2 linked regions of the Tahibacter amnicola genome follow. The protein of the gene in region 1 interacts with the protein of each later gene in a pairwise test. Links are inferred from orthologs where the notes say so. Each region holds a gene or a part of one and is shown on either strand. Other genes may lie near its edges. The genes, in order: N4264_RS24320 and ftsZ.

Evidence for each region.
Region 2: the proteins of N4264_RS24320 (region 1) and ftsZ interact in binary tests that used the Bacillus subtilis proteins (3 or more experiments, as listed by UniProt). The link is inferred for Tahibacter amnicola from one-to-one orthologs.

Annotation. Positions count from the first base shown.
Region 1 is NZ_CP104694.1:6,135,779-6,143,232, reverse strand. What follows is about bases 2,794-5,616. They hold N4264_RS24320 (MGDG synthase family glycosyltransferase), read right to left. Parts: upstream 4,859-5,616; coding sequence 3,728-4,858; downstream 2,794-3,727. Other genes in these bases: N4264_RS24315 (MFS transporter), read right to left, coding at 4,928-5,616; N4264_RS24325 (gamma-glutamyl-gamma-aminobutyrate hydrolase family protein), read right to left, coding at 2,917-3,705; N4264_RS24330 (PEP-utilizing enzyme), read right to left, coding at 2,794-2,804. Also shown: N4264_RS24335 (class I SAM-dependent methyltransferase), read right to left, coding at 1-480; more of N4264_RS24330, read right to left, coding at 492-2,793; more of N4264_RS24315, read right to left, coding at 5,617-6,817; N4264_RS24310 (tetratricopeptide repeat protein), read left to right, coding at 6,980-7,454. UniProt on the Bacillus subtilis protein: Processive glucosyltransferase involved in the biosynthesis of both the bilayer- and non-bilayer-forming membrane glucolipids.
Region 2 is NZ_CP104694.1:5,994,458-6,002,037, reverse strand. What follows is about bases 1,186-4,134. They hold ftsZ (cell division protein FtsZ), read left to right. Parts: upstream 1,186-2,045; coding sequence 2,046-3,224; downstream 3,225-4,134. Other genes in these bases: lpxC (UDP-3-O-acyl-N-acetylglucosamine deacetylase), read left to right, coding at 3,546-4,134; ftsA (cell division protein FtsA), read left to right, coding at 1,186-1,747. Also shown: N4264_RS23715 (cell division protein FtsQ/DivIB), read left to right, coding at 1-508; more of ftsA, read left to right, coding at 512-1,185; more of lpxC, read left to right, coding at 4,135-4,457; N4264_RS23695 (DciA family protein), read right to left, coding at 4,515-5,000; N4264_RS23690 (M23 family metallopeptidase), read left to right, coding at 4,999-5,937; preprotein translocase subunit SecA, read left to right, coding at 6,185-7,580. UniProt on the Bacillus subtilis protein: Essential cell division protein that forms a contractile ring structure (Z ring) at the future cell division site. The regulation of the ring assembly controls the timing and the location of cell division.

The sequences.
Region 1 (7,454 bases):
GGCGTAGTCCGGCACGTGGTGGCGGATCACGGCTTCGACCTCGCGCTGGAGCGGATCCTCCAGGTCGCGATGATTGAACAGCAGGGCAATGGCGCCGTTGTTCTGCAACAGCCGGCAGGACTCGTCCAGCGCGGCGGTGGTATCGAGCACGTTGAACGATGACCCATAGCTCACCAGTCCGAATGCGCCGGCGGGCAGGCCCGTCGTTTCACCGCAGCCATCGACGAAGCGCAGCCGTGGATGCCGGATCTGCTCGCCGATGGCGCGCATCTGCGGATTGGGCTCGACCGCGGTGACCGTGAGTCCGCGTTCGGCCAGGGGAAGGCTCAGGCGACCGGTGCCCGCGCCGATGTCGGCCACGGCGCAGGTGGCGTCCAGCTGCAGTGCCGCGACCAGTGCATCGATGGCGTCGGTGGCGTAGGGCGCGCGTTTGTCGTAGTGCGTCGCGAGGGCGGAGTAGTCCCAGTTCAGTGCATTCATCCGGTCAGTTGTCAGCGGCAATGGTGAAGAGGCGTGAGCGACTGGGTCGCCGCGTCGACGCACAAATGACGGGTAGTGGCCAGGCGACGCCAGCGTTCAAGCCCCAGGCCCAGGACGGCGGGTACGCCCAGTTCCGCGCAGCGAATGGCCATGTGCGAATTCGGCCCGCCGAAGGCGGTGATCAGCGCGGCGGGCGCGCGCGAGAAGATCCAGTCGAAACCCGGATCGGCGCTTTCGATGGCCAGCACCGCACGCGAGGGTATGCTGGCCGGCGACGCGGATGCGGCAACCCGCACCACACGCCCGGTACCGCGGCCGTTGCCGACGAAGCTGGGCGCGCCCGCATCCACGGTGACGCTGTCGAGCGAGCGGGTGGGGTCAAGTACCGGTGGCAGCCGCAGCAGAGCGTCCACGCGATGCTGCTCGCGCGCGTGGGTGATCTGCGCGGTGCAGTCCACGCCGGCGAGGGCATGCGCGAAGGCATGCGGTGTGAGCCAGCTGAGGGATTCGCGATCCAGGCCGATCCGTGCGCCCGCCCGCACGATTGCTTCGAGCAACACCGAGACCGCGTGCGACAAGGCGTATTTGCCGCGTTCGCGACCTTGCCGCGCCTGTTGATAGCGTTTGATCAGCTCGCCGGCCGACAGGTGATAGCCCGCTTCGCGCAGCAATTTCTGAAGTGCACCCGCCTCGTTGCCCGTCAGTTCAAAAGGCGGTGCCTGATGCAGCCCGGCAGCAGGCGCTTCCACGCCCAGCTCGGCCAGTGGCGGCGTGGTGATCTCGAAAGTGCCGGCACGCAGAAACCCGAATTGGGCCATCTGCTCGTCGCGGCCAGCCGTCAGGAAATCGCGCGTGGCCGTGGCGCAGGATTGCTGCAGCATCAGCAGTCGCGATTCGCTCAATGCGCCGCGCGCCACCGCCGAGCGCATCAGCGCCTCGAACACAAACGCCTGGCGGGCAACCGACGCGAACGGCAGCGCGCCCAGCGCCGTGGCAGCGCGGATCAGCGCCAGTGGATGCATTTCCGGCGCAGAAACGGCGCGGCGCAGCTGCGCAAAGCGGTGATCAGAATGCTGTAGCGCGGTGGCGTCCACACAGCGGGCGCTGACCGTGGCAAGCGCCGCGCGGTAGCGGGCCAGGCGCTCGCGGCCGAGCAGTCCGGCGTAGCGGATCGCATGATCGGCATCGAACTGGAAGTCGACACAGGTCTGTGCGACGGTGAATTCGTATTTGTCGTGCAGTTCGGGGCGCCGCAGCAGGCGTTCCTGCCATGCATCAACCAGCGCGGCGGCGGTAACCGTATCGATGCTGGCCGGAAGCAGCGAATTGGCGCTGGCCCTGACGTCGACATACGGGCGGCCGCCAAAAGGCAGCAGCAACGGAGTATCCGCCAGCATCCGGTAGCCGAACGCGGCACGGGCGCTACGCCAGGCGGAGCGGCCGATCAGCTCGCCAAACAGTCCCAATGCCAGTGGGCGTGGATGCGCGCCCAGCAGCTCGGCCGGATTCCAGTCCGGCATCAGCGCCAGCACGCGCCTTTCACCCAGGCAATGGGGATCGGGCTCGCACAGCGACTTGCGCGCCAGATTGAGCTGGCGCCGGCGGCGCCGCGCGGCCGTCGGGTCCGGCAACGGCGGCGCGATGACGGGGCGCACCTGCAGGAGGACGACGGCGTCGCCGTCGATCACCATCTCCGCCTCGATCGGACCTGCGGGGCAAAGACGTTCCAGCTCCCCGATGGCCGCGTGCAGACGCGCGATATCCGGATCGTCGGCGGTCGGTGCTTCCCGGGCAAGATACACGGTTCGCACCGGAACATCGCCGCGGGTGACCGAATCAGTCCGTGGCCCTTCGACCAGGCTGAAAACGTAGTAGGACGCGCCGTCCTCGATCGCGTGACTGGCGACAACGGCCGCCAGGCGTGAGGTGACCAGCGGCTGGATCAGGACCTCGTCATTGGTGCTGCGCGAATCGTAGCTGCCAAAGACTGCGTCGATGGCGGCCCCAAGCGCGGACGCGTCGCCGGCGCATACGCCGAGGCGGGAGGTGTAGCGCCCGGCCTGGGAGGCGCTTGCCAGGTCTTCTGCCGCAGAGGAACTGCGGATCGCCAGGGCGCCCCGGCCGAAATGACGGGCAATGCGCGCGATCGTGGCACTGCGGTGCTCGCGCCAGGTTTGCCATCCCACGCACAGGCTGGGTGGTACACGACTGGCGCGCAGACGTGGCGCCAGCTGGAGCAGCGTACGCCCCTTTCCCGACCACGTGATATCGCGCGGTAGTGACAGGGCAGGGCAGGTGTCGACGAGTACAACGGGCGGGGACATAAGCGTCGATGGCTACGGCGTTCCCTGTGGTCGGGACGCACCGGGTTGGTACAGCGGCATGCCCCTGTGCCGCAGAAAATGGATAAATCGGTAAGGTTTCCGGCGCTGGAGCTTACGGCGCGGATGCAGCCGGGGTCAAAGACCACTTCCCCATTGCCGCGGCTAAAAAAGTGTCCATTAACGGCGCGAAATCGAGTGCATCGGCGACCGGTGCACGGAATTCCGGATGCCATTGCAGACCCAGCACCCAGCCCGATTCGGCACGAACCGCTTCCACCAGGCCATCCTCGGCGCACCACGCTTCCGGCTTCAAACCATCGCCAAGACGGTCGATGCCCTGGTGATGCGCGGACACGACGCCGCCCTGTTGCCGGCCGTACAGCGATTCCAGCAAGCCGCCAGCGGCCAGTGCAACCGCGTGGTGATGACGCTCGTAGATCAATGGCTGCGAGTGACAGCGGCTGCGCGCGCGCAACTGCGCCAGATCCTGGAACAGGGTACCGCCGTAGGCGACGTTGATGAGCTGGCATCCGCGGCAGATGCCGAGCACGGGCAGGCCGTGCGCGACGGCGCCGCGCAGCAGCTGCAGCTCGAACGCATCGCGTGTCGCATCGCCCGTCCATTCGGATCGCAGTGGGGCCTGGGCATAGGATTCCGGCGCAACATCGGCGCCACCCTGCAGGACCAGCGCATCGATGCCCTCGACGATCGCGGCGATGGGCAACTGGCCTTCGCGCGTCCACGGCAGGATCAGCGGCAAGGCGCCGGCGCGGGCAATCGCGTCAATGAGGTCGCGTTCGGCGGCGAGCATATCCTTGCGCCGGGCGCCGCCCGCCGCCGGGTCGCCGGTCACCAGTCGCGCCGTGATGCCGACGCGCAGTGGGTGTCCAGGCGAACTCACGTCATGGTCCGGGCGAAAACGATCACAGGCCCGCGACGACCTGTTCCATCACCGCGACTGCGGCGGCGGGCTTGCCCAGTGTCTTGGCCCGGTCGCGCATACGCGTGAGCGCCGCACGGTTCTCCAGCAGCTTGCGCACACGGTATTCCAGGGCGACGGCGTCGACAGCCTTGAGTGCGGCGCCGTGTTCGAGCAGGTAGTCGCAGTTGCGCTCCTCCTGCCCCGGAATGGGCGAGAACACGATCATCGGCAATCCCATCGCCAGGCACTCGGACGTGGTGAGTCCCCCCGGCTTGCTGATCGCAAGATCCGCAGCGCCCATCAGCCGCTCGATCCGGTTCGTGTAGCCCTGGGGAATGAGCTTGCCCGGATACCGGCCGGCCAGTTGCGACAGGCGGTCGAGCATCGCCGCGTTCTTTCCCGCCAGGGCCACGAGCTGGAAATCGCGCTCGATATGCAGCAGTTTTTCCGCGGCCTCGTCGAGCGCGCCCACGCCGGCGCCGCCGCCCATGAGCAGCAGGGTGGGAAGATCCGGATTGAGCCGGTACTCGCGTGCGCATTCGGCGCGCAGATGCGGCTGCGAGAACACGGGCATGATTGGAATGCCGGTCACGTGCACGCGATCGGCCGGCAGACCGCGGGCCCGCATGCGGTAGGCGACCTCGTCGCTGGCCGCGAAGTAGCCGTCCAGTTCCGGCACGACCCACAGCGAATGGAGGTCGAAATCCGTGACCTGCACGAAGGTGGGCGTGGCCAGACGGCCGCGGCGCCGCTCGCGCTGGAGCAGTTCGGCCGGAAGGAAGTGCGTGCAGACGATCGCGTGCGGCGCGAATTCCTCGATCGCCAGACGCAGCGAGCGGGCGTTGAGGCGCTCGATGGCGCGGCGCAGGCGTGCCATCGTGGCATCGGGCGGCGTCTGGTCGGTGATGCGGTAGATCTGCGCCCAGATCGCCGGGAACTTATCCACAAGGCGAAGATAGTATTCCGTATACAGCTTCTTGAACGTGGACGGCACGTGATCCATCACGTCCCAGTGCCGGGTCTGGGCACCGTGTCGTTTCTCGGCGACCACGCGCAGCGCCTCGGCCGCACGGCCGTGACCGGCGCCGGCCGAAACACTCAGAAACAGGATGCGGGATGACTCAGGCGGCATGGCGTTTCCAATCGGCGCCGACCCGGTCTGCGCGGCCGGCCAAGGTGGTAGACAGGGTGACCCTCACCCTCAGGCCCAGCTGCCGCGCAGGGCGCGAACACGCTGCTCCAGGTGCGCCGCGTTGGCCGCATCCGCCGGCACGGGTTCGTCCGCGGCCAGGCCAATGCGTGACCAGAACCGGCGCGGCAGGCGCGAGCGGCCCAGCCGTGTATCGCGACGGCTGAATACCGAGCCCCACAGGCCGCGCAGCGCCAGCGGGACGACCGGCACCGGGCGGCGCGCCAGGATGCGTTCCACGCCGCCGCGGAACGGGGCTATCTCGCCATCTTTGGTCAGCGCTCCCTCGGGGAAGATGCACACCACCTCGCCTTCGGCGAGCGCCTGGTCGACGGCGTCGAATGCTTTCTCCAGCAAGTCCGGATTCTCCCTGGCACCGGCAATCGGAATCGCCTTGGCCGTGCGGAAGATGAAGCTGAGAAGTGGAATATTGAATATTTTATAGTACATCACGAAACGTACCGGCCGGCGCACGCTGCCGCCAATGATCAGCGCGTCCATGTAGCTGACGTGGTTGCAGACCAGCAGCGCCGGTCCTTCGTCGGGAATGCGCTGCAGGCCTTCCAGTTTGATGCGGTAGAGCGTGTTGACCAGGATCCAGGTCAGGAAACGCATCAGGAACTCGGGCACCAGGGTGTAGATATAGATGGCGACCACGGCGTTCATCAGCGCAGTAGCCAGGAGCAATTGCGGGATGCTCAGGCCGGCCACGTTGAGCAGCACGGCCGAGAGGCCGGCCGCCACCACCATGAACAGCGCATTGAGGATGTTATTGGCGGCGATGACGCGCGAGCGGCGCGCCGGATCCGAGCGCGTCTGGATCAGCGCGAACAGCGGCACGATGAAGAAACCCGCAAATACGGCCATCAGCACCAGGTCGACGATGACGCGCCAGATACCCGGCGTCGCCAGCACCGCCGCGATGCCAAGGCCCTGCGTGGTGGCCAGGGTCGGGTGCGCAAAGTACAGGTCGGCGCCGAACAGCGTCATGCCGATCGAGCCGAACGGGACGAGTCCGATTTCCACCTTGTGGCCCGACATGCGTTCGCACAGCAGCGAGCCGGTCGCGATGCCCAGCGAGAAAAGCGTGAGCAGGAAGGTGTAGACGGTGTTCGTTCCGCCGAGCACGAACTTGGCGTAGTTGGGCAGCTGGGTGATGAACACGGAACCGAAAAACCAGAACCAGGAGATCCCCAGGCAGGACAGGAACACCGCGCGATTGCCGCGGATCTGCCCGAGGTTGCGCCAGGTTTCGGTGAAGGGATTCCAGTTGATGACCAGGCCCGGATCCGGGGCGTCGACCTTCGGCATGGCGCGCGAAGTGGCCACGCCGACGAGGGCGATCGCAATCGTTGCCGCGCCGACGAGCCACGGCCCGTAGACGGGTGTATCGATCAACACATTGCCCAGGATCTGCCCGACCAGGATGGCCATGAACGTGGCCATCTCGATCAGACCATTGCCGCCGACCAGTTCATCCTTCTGCAGAACCTGCGGCAGCAATCCGTATTTGAGCGGGCCGAACAGGGTCGAATGCAGGCCCATCATGAAAAGCATTGCCAGGAGCAGCGGAATGCTGTGCAGGACGAAGCCGACCAGGCCGACGAGCATGATCGCCAGCTCCATCACCTTGACCAGCTGGGCGATGCGTGCCTTGTCGAATTTGTCGGAAAGCTGGCCGCTGGTGGCCGAGAACAGCAGGAAGGGCAGGATGAAGAGCGCGGCGGCGACGTTCGTGTAGATGTTGCTCTGCGCCGATGACGTGGTGGCCACCTGGAAAACGATCAGGCTGACCAGCGCGTTCTTGAAGACGTTGTCGTTGAAGGCCCCGAGTGCCTGGGTCCAGAAGAACGGGCCGAAACGACGCGACCGCAGCAGGGAGAATTGATTCTTGCCGGACATAGGCGATACCTGGGAGGACGTGCCGGAATCTACCAGAGCCCGATGGCGCACTGGGCCGGCGCGGCGAACTTTTCGCCCCGGCGGCCGGCGCACGCCATCGTTCAGGCCCAGCCCTTACACTTCGCCTTTTCTGCCATCACCGCGCGGCGGTACCGGAGTCCCATGAATCGCATCCGACTTGCCCTTGCCTGTGCCCTGGCGCTGGGCTGTGCTGCCTCGGCGTTTGCGGCCGGCGTCATCAAGCCGTTGCCGCAACCGGATCTGTCCCGGCTGGACAAGGCCCAGGCCGAGACGCTCCAGAAGACACGCGAGGCGTTCGAGACGGCCCGCAAGACCCTGATCGGCCCGCCGCTGGCCGAGGCCTATGCCCTGATTGCCGGCGACTATGCCCGGGCGGGGTACCCGGAGATCGCCGAGGTGGCGCTGTTCAATGCCAACGCCGTGGCGCCGGAAGACGGCCGCTGGATCTACGTGCAGGGCGTGCTGGCCAGCCAGCGCAATCAGGCCGCCGTTGCCAGGGACTATTTCGAGAAAGCCTTCGCCGTCGACAAGAAGTACCTTCCGATCCGCGTCGCGTTGGTCACGGCCTTGTTGGCGCAGGGCGAGGTGGCCCGGGCCGGCCAGCTCGTCGACGAGG
Region 2 (7,580 bases), 140 kb from region 1 along the record:
GCAATTGCCGTGGGTGGAGCGGGTCGAGGCGCGCAAGCGCTGGCCCGATACCCTGGTGCTGAGGGTGTTCGAACAGCATCCCTTCGCCCATTGGGGCGAGAACCGCCTGATCAGTCGCGACGGCCGTCTGTTTGAAGTACCGGGTTCGGCCGACATCCAGGGCCTGCCCAAGCTGTCTGGCCCCGACGAACGCATGCCGGATGTGGTGCGGTTTTACACCGACGCCGCATCGCGCCTGACCGGCTCGGGACTGACGATCACCGGCGTGGAGCTCAGTGCCCGCGGCAGCTGGACGCTGGTGCTCGACAGCGGCGCGCGCGTGGTGGTCGGTCGCGAGCAGGTGCAGGAGCGCCTCAGCCGTTTCGTTGACATCTATCCACGCGTGGCTGCGCTCAATCCCGGCGCGTTCGAGTACGCCGACCTTCGCTACAGCAATGGTTTCGCCATGAAGTGGCCCGATGCCGCACCGCCGCCGGCGGTGACGCTCAGCCCCGCGGGAGACGCCTGACCCATGAATCGCAAGAGCGAGAAATCGTTGATCGTCGGCCTGGACATCGGCACGTCCAAGACGGTGGCCATCGTCGGCGAATTCCAGCCGGGCGAGCCGGTGGAGATCATTGGCGTCGGCTCGCATGCCTCGCGCGGGCTCAAGCGCGGCGTGGTGGTGGATATCGAATCGACGGTGCAGTCGATCCAGCGCGCGATCGAGGAAGCCGAGCTGATGGCCGGCTGCGAGATTCGCTCGGTCTACGCGTCGATTTCCGGCAGCCATATAAAAGATGAGAACTCGCACGGCACGGCGCCGATCCGTGACAAGGAGGTCACCCCGGCCGACCTGGATGCCGTACTCAACGCGGCCAGCGCGCTGGCGATACCGGGCGACCGGTGGGTGCTCTACAAGGAGCCGCAGGAGTATCTGATCGACGGCCAGGAAGGGATCCGTCGTCCCGTCGGCATGTCCGGCGTGCGCCTGGAGGCCAATGTGCACCTGGTCACCGGTGCGGCGAGCGCGGCGCAGAACATCATGAAGTCGATCCAGCGCTGCGGGCTGACCGTCGACGAGCTGGTGCCCTCGGCCATTGCCTCCGCGCGTGCGGTGCTCACTTCCGACGAGCGCGAGCTGGGCGTATGCCTGGTCGACATCGGCGCGGGCACCACCGACATGGCGATCTACACCCAGGGCGCGATCCGTCACACGGCGGTGCTGCCGATCGGTGGCGACCAGGTCACCAACGATATCGCCCAGTTCGTGCGCACGCCGACGGCGAATGCCGAAGAGATCAAGATCCGCTACGCGTGCGCCCTCGCGCAGCTGGCGACGGCGGAGGAAACCATCCAGGTGCCCAGCGTGGGCGACCGTCCGCCGCGGCGGCTCGCGCGCCAGACCCTGGCCGAAGCCGTGCAGCCGCGCTACGAGGAAATCTTCGAGATGGCCCAGGCGGAGCTGCGCCGCTCGGGCCTGGAGGAGCTGACCCGCGCCGGCATCGTGCTGACCGGCGGCGGCGCCAAGATGGAAGGCGTCGTCGAGCTCGCCGAAGAGCTGTTCCACATGCCGGTACGCCTGGGCGTGCCGCAGCACGTCAGCGGCCTGGCTGATGTCGTTTCCAACCAGATTCACGCCAGTGGCGTCGGCTTGCTGCTGTACGGCGCGGGCCGCGAAGCCGTGCGTCGGCCGGCGGGCGCGGGAGTGGCGCGGGTCGGTGGCCTGTGGGGCAAGGTGATGAACTGGTTCAAGGGCAATTTCTGAAGACGTTATCGGCGACGCGCATCAGCGCGGCGCTGGAAGAGCAGGGTCAGGACGACCGGAAAGGGCAGGGAGCCGGTGAAGTGTGGGACCAGGCAGGGACGTCGCTTCCGTTCGCCCCTGAACGAGCGGAAGGAGCCGGCTGGGCCGGCAAGGGTCGGAAAGGCCACGGCAGGAGGCCGTGGAGCCGGATGAGACGTCCGGCAACCGGAGAACGCGCCTGTTCTCCGTGGCGTCGGTGGAACACGTGTTCCGCGCGGCGCGAACCATTAGCTCGTAATAACACCGGAGGATGGGAGACATGTTTGAACTCGTAGAACGACTGGCACCCAATGCGGTGATCAAGGTGATCGGCGTGGGCGGCGGCGGTGGCAATGCCGTGGCGCACATGGTTCAACAGCACGTCGAGGGCGTGGATTTTGTCTGTGCCAACACGGACGCCCAGGCGATCAAGAACAGCGGCGCGAAGCTGGCGCTGCAGCTGGGCGGCAACGTGACCAAGGGCCTGGGGGCCGGCGCGAATCCGGAAGTCGGCCGCCAGGCCGCCCTGGAAGACCGCGAGCGCATCGTGGAGATGCTGCAGGGTGCGGACATGGTCTTCATCACCGCCGGCATGGGCGGTGGTACTGGCACGGGCGCCGCGCCCGTGGTGGCGCAGCTGGCCAAGGAAATGGGCATCCTGACGGTCGCGGTGGTGACCAAGCCCTTCCCGTTCGAAGGCCGCCGGCGCATGCAGGTGGCGCTCAAGGGCATCGAGGATCTGAGTCAGCACGTCGACTCGCTGATCACCGTGCCGAACGAAAAGCTGCTGACGGTGCTCGGGCGCGACGTGACCTTGCTGTCAGCGTTCAAGCAGGCCAACGACGTGCTGCTGGGCGCGGTGCAGGGCATTGCGGATCTGATTACGCGCCCGGGCCTGATCAACGTCGACTTCGCCGACGTGCGCACGGTCATGTCCGAGATGGGCATGGCGATGATGGGCACTGGCGCGGCGCGCGGTGACGACCGTGCGGTCGCGGCCGCGGAAGCAGCGATCAACAACCCCCTGCTGGAAGACGTCAACCTCGCCGGGGCCTGCGGCATCCTGGTGAACGTCACGGCCGGCCCGAACCTCACGATGCGCGAGTTCGACGAGATTGGCCAGGTCATCCACGGATTTGCCAGCGAGGACGCCACGGTCGTCATCGGCACCGCGCTTGATCCGGAACTCCAGGACGAAGTGCGCGTGACGGTCGTGGCGACGGGCCTCAACCGTGCGGCCGCCCGGCAGGTGGTGCGCAAGGAAGAAGCGGCGGTGCGTCCGCGCCTGGTGCTGCGTACCGGCACCGGCAACGAAGTGGTCGACTACGCGCAGCAGCCCGCGACACGTGTGGCCGGTCCCGCGGCCCGCCACGTGACGATGGCGGAAACGCAGACGGCTGCGGAACCGGCCATGGACTACCTGGATATCCCGGCCTTCCTGCGTCGCCAGGCGGACTGATCGAACCACGGCTCCAGCCGCCGGCGGCGAGTGCCCCGACCCGCATCCTCCCGGATGCGGCCGGCACCGTGTCCGTGACGGCCGGGCGTGGAAAACGCAAAAACGCGGCGATGGCGACAGGCGCCGTCATCGTCCTGACTCTGTCCTTTGGTGGGCGGTGTGCGGTCTGCACACCGCCTTTTTTGTGCCCTAAGTCACAGGTAGTGTTGCGTTGACGCAACAGATTGTGGGCCTGGCGCGTCGTTTTGCTTTTCTGTCATAAAGCCCTGTGCTAGCATCCGGACCGTTTTGTTGGCTCCTGCCCCAGGGGACCTCTAAAGAATGATCAGACAACGCACGCTCAAGAACGTCATTCGAGCGACGGGCGTAGGCATCCACACCGGCGAAAAGGTCTACATGACCCTTCGTCCGGCGGCGGTGGACACCGGCATTGTTTTCCGCCGGGTCGACCTGACCGATCCCGTGGAAATCCATGCCCGTGCCGAGAATGTCGGTGACACCAGCCTGTCCAGCACCCTGACCAAGGGAACGACACGCGTATCGACAGTCGAACATCTGCTGTCCGCGATGGCGGGACTGGGCATCGACAACGCCTATGTCGATCTGTCGGCGTCGGAAGTGCCCATCATGGACGGCAGTGCCGGTCCGTTCGTCTTCCTGCTCCAGTCGGCAGGGATTGAAGAACAGTCCAAGGCCAAGCGGTTCATCCGCATCAAGAAGCCGGTCAAGGTCCAGGATGGCGACAAGTGGGCCCGCTTCGAGCCGTTCGACGGCTTCAAGGTCGGCTTCTCCATCGATTTCAACCATCCGATCTTCACCAAGAAGACGTCGGTCGCCGAGATCGACTTCTCGACCACCTCTTTTGTGAAGGAAGTCTCGCGTGCCCGTACCTTCGGGTTTATGCGCGACATCGAAATGTTGCGGGAACGGAACCTGGTTCTCGGTGGGTCGATGGACAACGCCATCGTCCTCGACGATTATCGGGTGCTCAACGAAGACGGTCTGCGCTACGAGGACGAATTCGTCAAACACAAGATCCTCGACGCGATCGGCGACCTGTATCTGCTCGGACACAGCCTTATTGGCGCGTTCTACGGCCACAAGTCGGGACACCAATTGAACAACCAGCTGCTTCGTACGCTGCTTGCCGATGTATCGGCGTGGGAGGAAGTCTGCTTCGACGATCCTGCCACAGCGCCGATTTCCTACGCCCACCCTGCCCAGGCGCTGTAGGAGTCACCTGCGGCGGCAGCCACGCCGCAGGGTTCTGGTACGTAAAGGAAACAAAAACTACTCGGCAAGGGATGCCATACGTAGAAATAGGGCCCGTAATTCCGGGTCTGCCAGTGTGACCGCCGCCTTGCTCAGATGCTCGGCAGTGGTGCGGGAAAGCGGCTTCCGCCTTGACGGTTCCGGGGGAACGGACGGCAAGGGTGCCACTTTGACGGTGAATGTCTTGAACGGCTTGCCCAGCGCTTTTTGCGCCTCGGCAAGGATGGGCGCCTGGTGAAGCCGAAGCTTCGCCGCCCACGTCGAGGTGTTCGCCAGAAAAACAACACGACCGGAACGGGCGTCGGCCAGGCAGCAATGCGGGCGGATGGCCGGGGGAAGTGTCAGGCGCAATCGAAGATCCAGCGCTTCCAGTGCTCGCGCGCGCTCGATGAGGGCAGCGACAGGGGACGTCTCCCCGATGGCTTTCAGGCCATCCGTGGAGCGTCGTGCGGAAGCGGGTTTTTTTGCTTGCATCACGGAAACCAGGCAGAACGAATTGGGCATGAACATCATAATCGTCGCGAAGCCGCACGCCGTACCGAAATCTATCGATCTCGGCTGCTGGCGGACCCGAATCAAGTGTGCCGCGGCACTCGGCACCGCCGCGATTGCCTGTGCCCTGCTCGGCGTGAGCGTGGCCTATACCATCGCCGGCCCGAAGAGCCGCGCCCTGGCAGAAGTGCAGGATCTGCGTGACGCCACGGCCACGCAGCTCAAGGAACTCGAGCAGGTCAAGATCAAGACGCAGCGCGATCTCGATGCGCTGGCGGTCAAGCTGGGCGAGCTGCAGGCCCACGCGACCCGGCTCAACGCCCTGGGCGAACGCCTTACCCGTGCCGGCAAGCTCGACGACGGAGAGTTCAATTTCGCCGAAGCGCCCAGCGTCGGTGGCCCGGAAGAAAACCTGCCGATCGGCCACGCCAGCGCACCCGCCCTGGAAGGCTCCATCGACGAACTGCGTGACCGCTTCTCGCGTCAGCAGGCCCAGCTGGAAGTCCTCGAAAACCTGTTGCTGGACCGCAAGGTCGAGTCGGATCTCCTGCCCAGCGGCATGCCGGTCGAATCCGGCTATATCTCCTCGTATTTTGGTGGCCGCCCCGACCCGTTCAGCGGCGCCAGTGCCTTCCATTCCGGTATCGACTTCGACGCCGCCGCCGGGGCGGACATCCACTCGGTCGCCGAGGGTGTAGTGAGCTGGTCCGGCCAGCGCCCGGGCTACGGCAATGTGGTCGAGGTCGACCACGGCAACGGCTACATGACGCGTTATGCCCACAATTCGCGCAATATCGCCGCAGTCGGCCAGCGCGTCCGCGTAGGCGACGTGATTGCCAAGGTCGGTTCGACGGGCCGGTCCACCGGTTCTCATGTGCATTTTGAAGTCTGGCTCAACGGTCGCGCGGTCAATCCCATCGCGTACGTGCGTAGCCAGCGCAAAGGTTGATCCACGTTCCGGCCGGGCCGTCGACAGACGGTCCGGTCTGGCCGCCGGCCGGTCGAGCCGCGGCCCATCCTGCCTCTGCCGTCCTGGCACGCGCGACGCCCCGGCCACTTGAATCGGCCCACCGGCGACCCACCATCCTTTTCCGAACACGGCTGGCGGCTTATCATCGTCGGTCTTCCCGAGCGTCCCGGCGGGGTCTCATGCGACCGCGCGGGTGCTTTCACCTTTTCTGAGCGACTGGATTTCCATGTTCAACCGTCTGATGACGAGCCTTTTCGGCAGCCGAAACGAACGCGTTCTGCGCCAGCTCAATAAGAACGTGGCGCAGATCAACGCGCTTGAGCCGGCGATGAAGGCCCTTTCCGATGCCGAGCTCAAGGGCAAGACCGACGAGTTCAAGAAGCGCTTGCAGGAAGGACAGACGCTCGACCAGCTCCTGCCGGAAGCCTTCGCCGTCTGCCGCGAGGCCTCGACCCGCGTGCTCGGCCTGCGCCACTACGACGTCCAGCTGATTGGCGGCATGGTGCTGCACTCCGGCCGCATCGCGGAAATGCGCACCGGCGAAGGCAAGACCCTGGTCGGTACGCTGGCGGTGTATCTCAATGCGCTGGACGGCAAGGGCGTCCACGTCGTCACGGTGAACGACTACCTCGCCAAGCGCGACTCGGGCTGGATGGGCAAGCTGTATACCTTCCTCGGCCTGAGCACCGGCGTGGTGTATCCGGGGATGCCCTACGAGGACAAGGCGGCTGCGTACCAGTGCGACATCACCTACGGCACGAACAATGAGTTCGGCTTCGACTACCTGCGCGACAACATGGCCACGTCGAAGGAGCAGCGCTACCAGCGCGGCCTCAACTACGCCATCGTCGACGAAGTCGACTCCATCCTGATCGACGAGGCCCGTACGCCGCTGATCATCTCCGGCCCGTCGGAGGAGTCGCCGCAGCTGTACGTGCGGATCAACCGCATCGTTCCCAAGCTGACGCGCCAGGAAAAGGAAGACGGCGAAGGCGACTACTGGGTTGACGAAAAGCAGAAGCAGGTGCACCTGTCGGAAGATGGCATGGAGCACGCCGAACAGCTGCTGCGCAAGGAAGGCATCGTCGGGGAAGACGAAGCCCTCTACGACTCCAAGCACCTGATCGTGGTGCACCACCTCAATGCCGCGCTGCGTGCCAACGCGCTGTACCAGCGCGATGTTGACTACATCGTGCGCGACGGCGAGGTGATCATCGTCGATGAGTTCACCGGGCGTACGCTGGCCGGCCGGCGCTGGTCCGATGGCCTGCACCAGGCGGTCGAAGCCAAGGAAGGCGTGCCGATCCAGCGCGAGAACCAGACGCTCGCCACGATTACCTTCCAGAACTACTTCCGCATGTACAAGAAGCTGTCCGGCATGACCGGCACGGCGGACACGGAAGCCTACGAATTCCAGCAGGTCTACGGCCTGGAGTGCGTCGTGATCCCGACGCACCGCCCGATGGTCCGCAAGGACTCCCCGGATCTGGTGTTCCTCAAGCAGGCGCCGAAGTGGCAGGCGATCGTCGAAGACATCCGCGAGTGCCAGAAGCGCAAGCAGCCGGTCCTGGTCGGTACGGCCTCGATCGAAGCGTCTGAATTCCTCTCCAAGATGCTGCAGA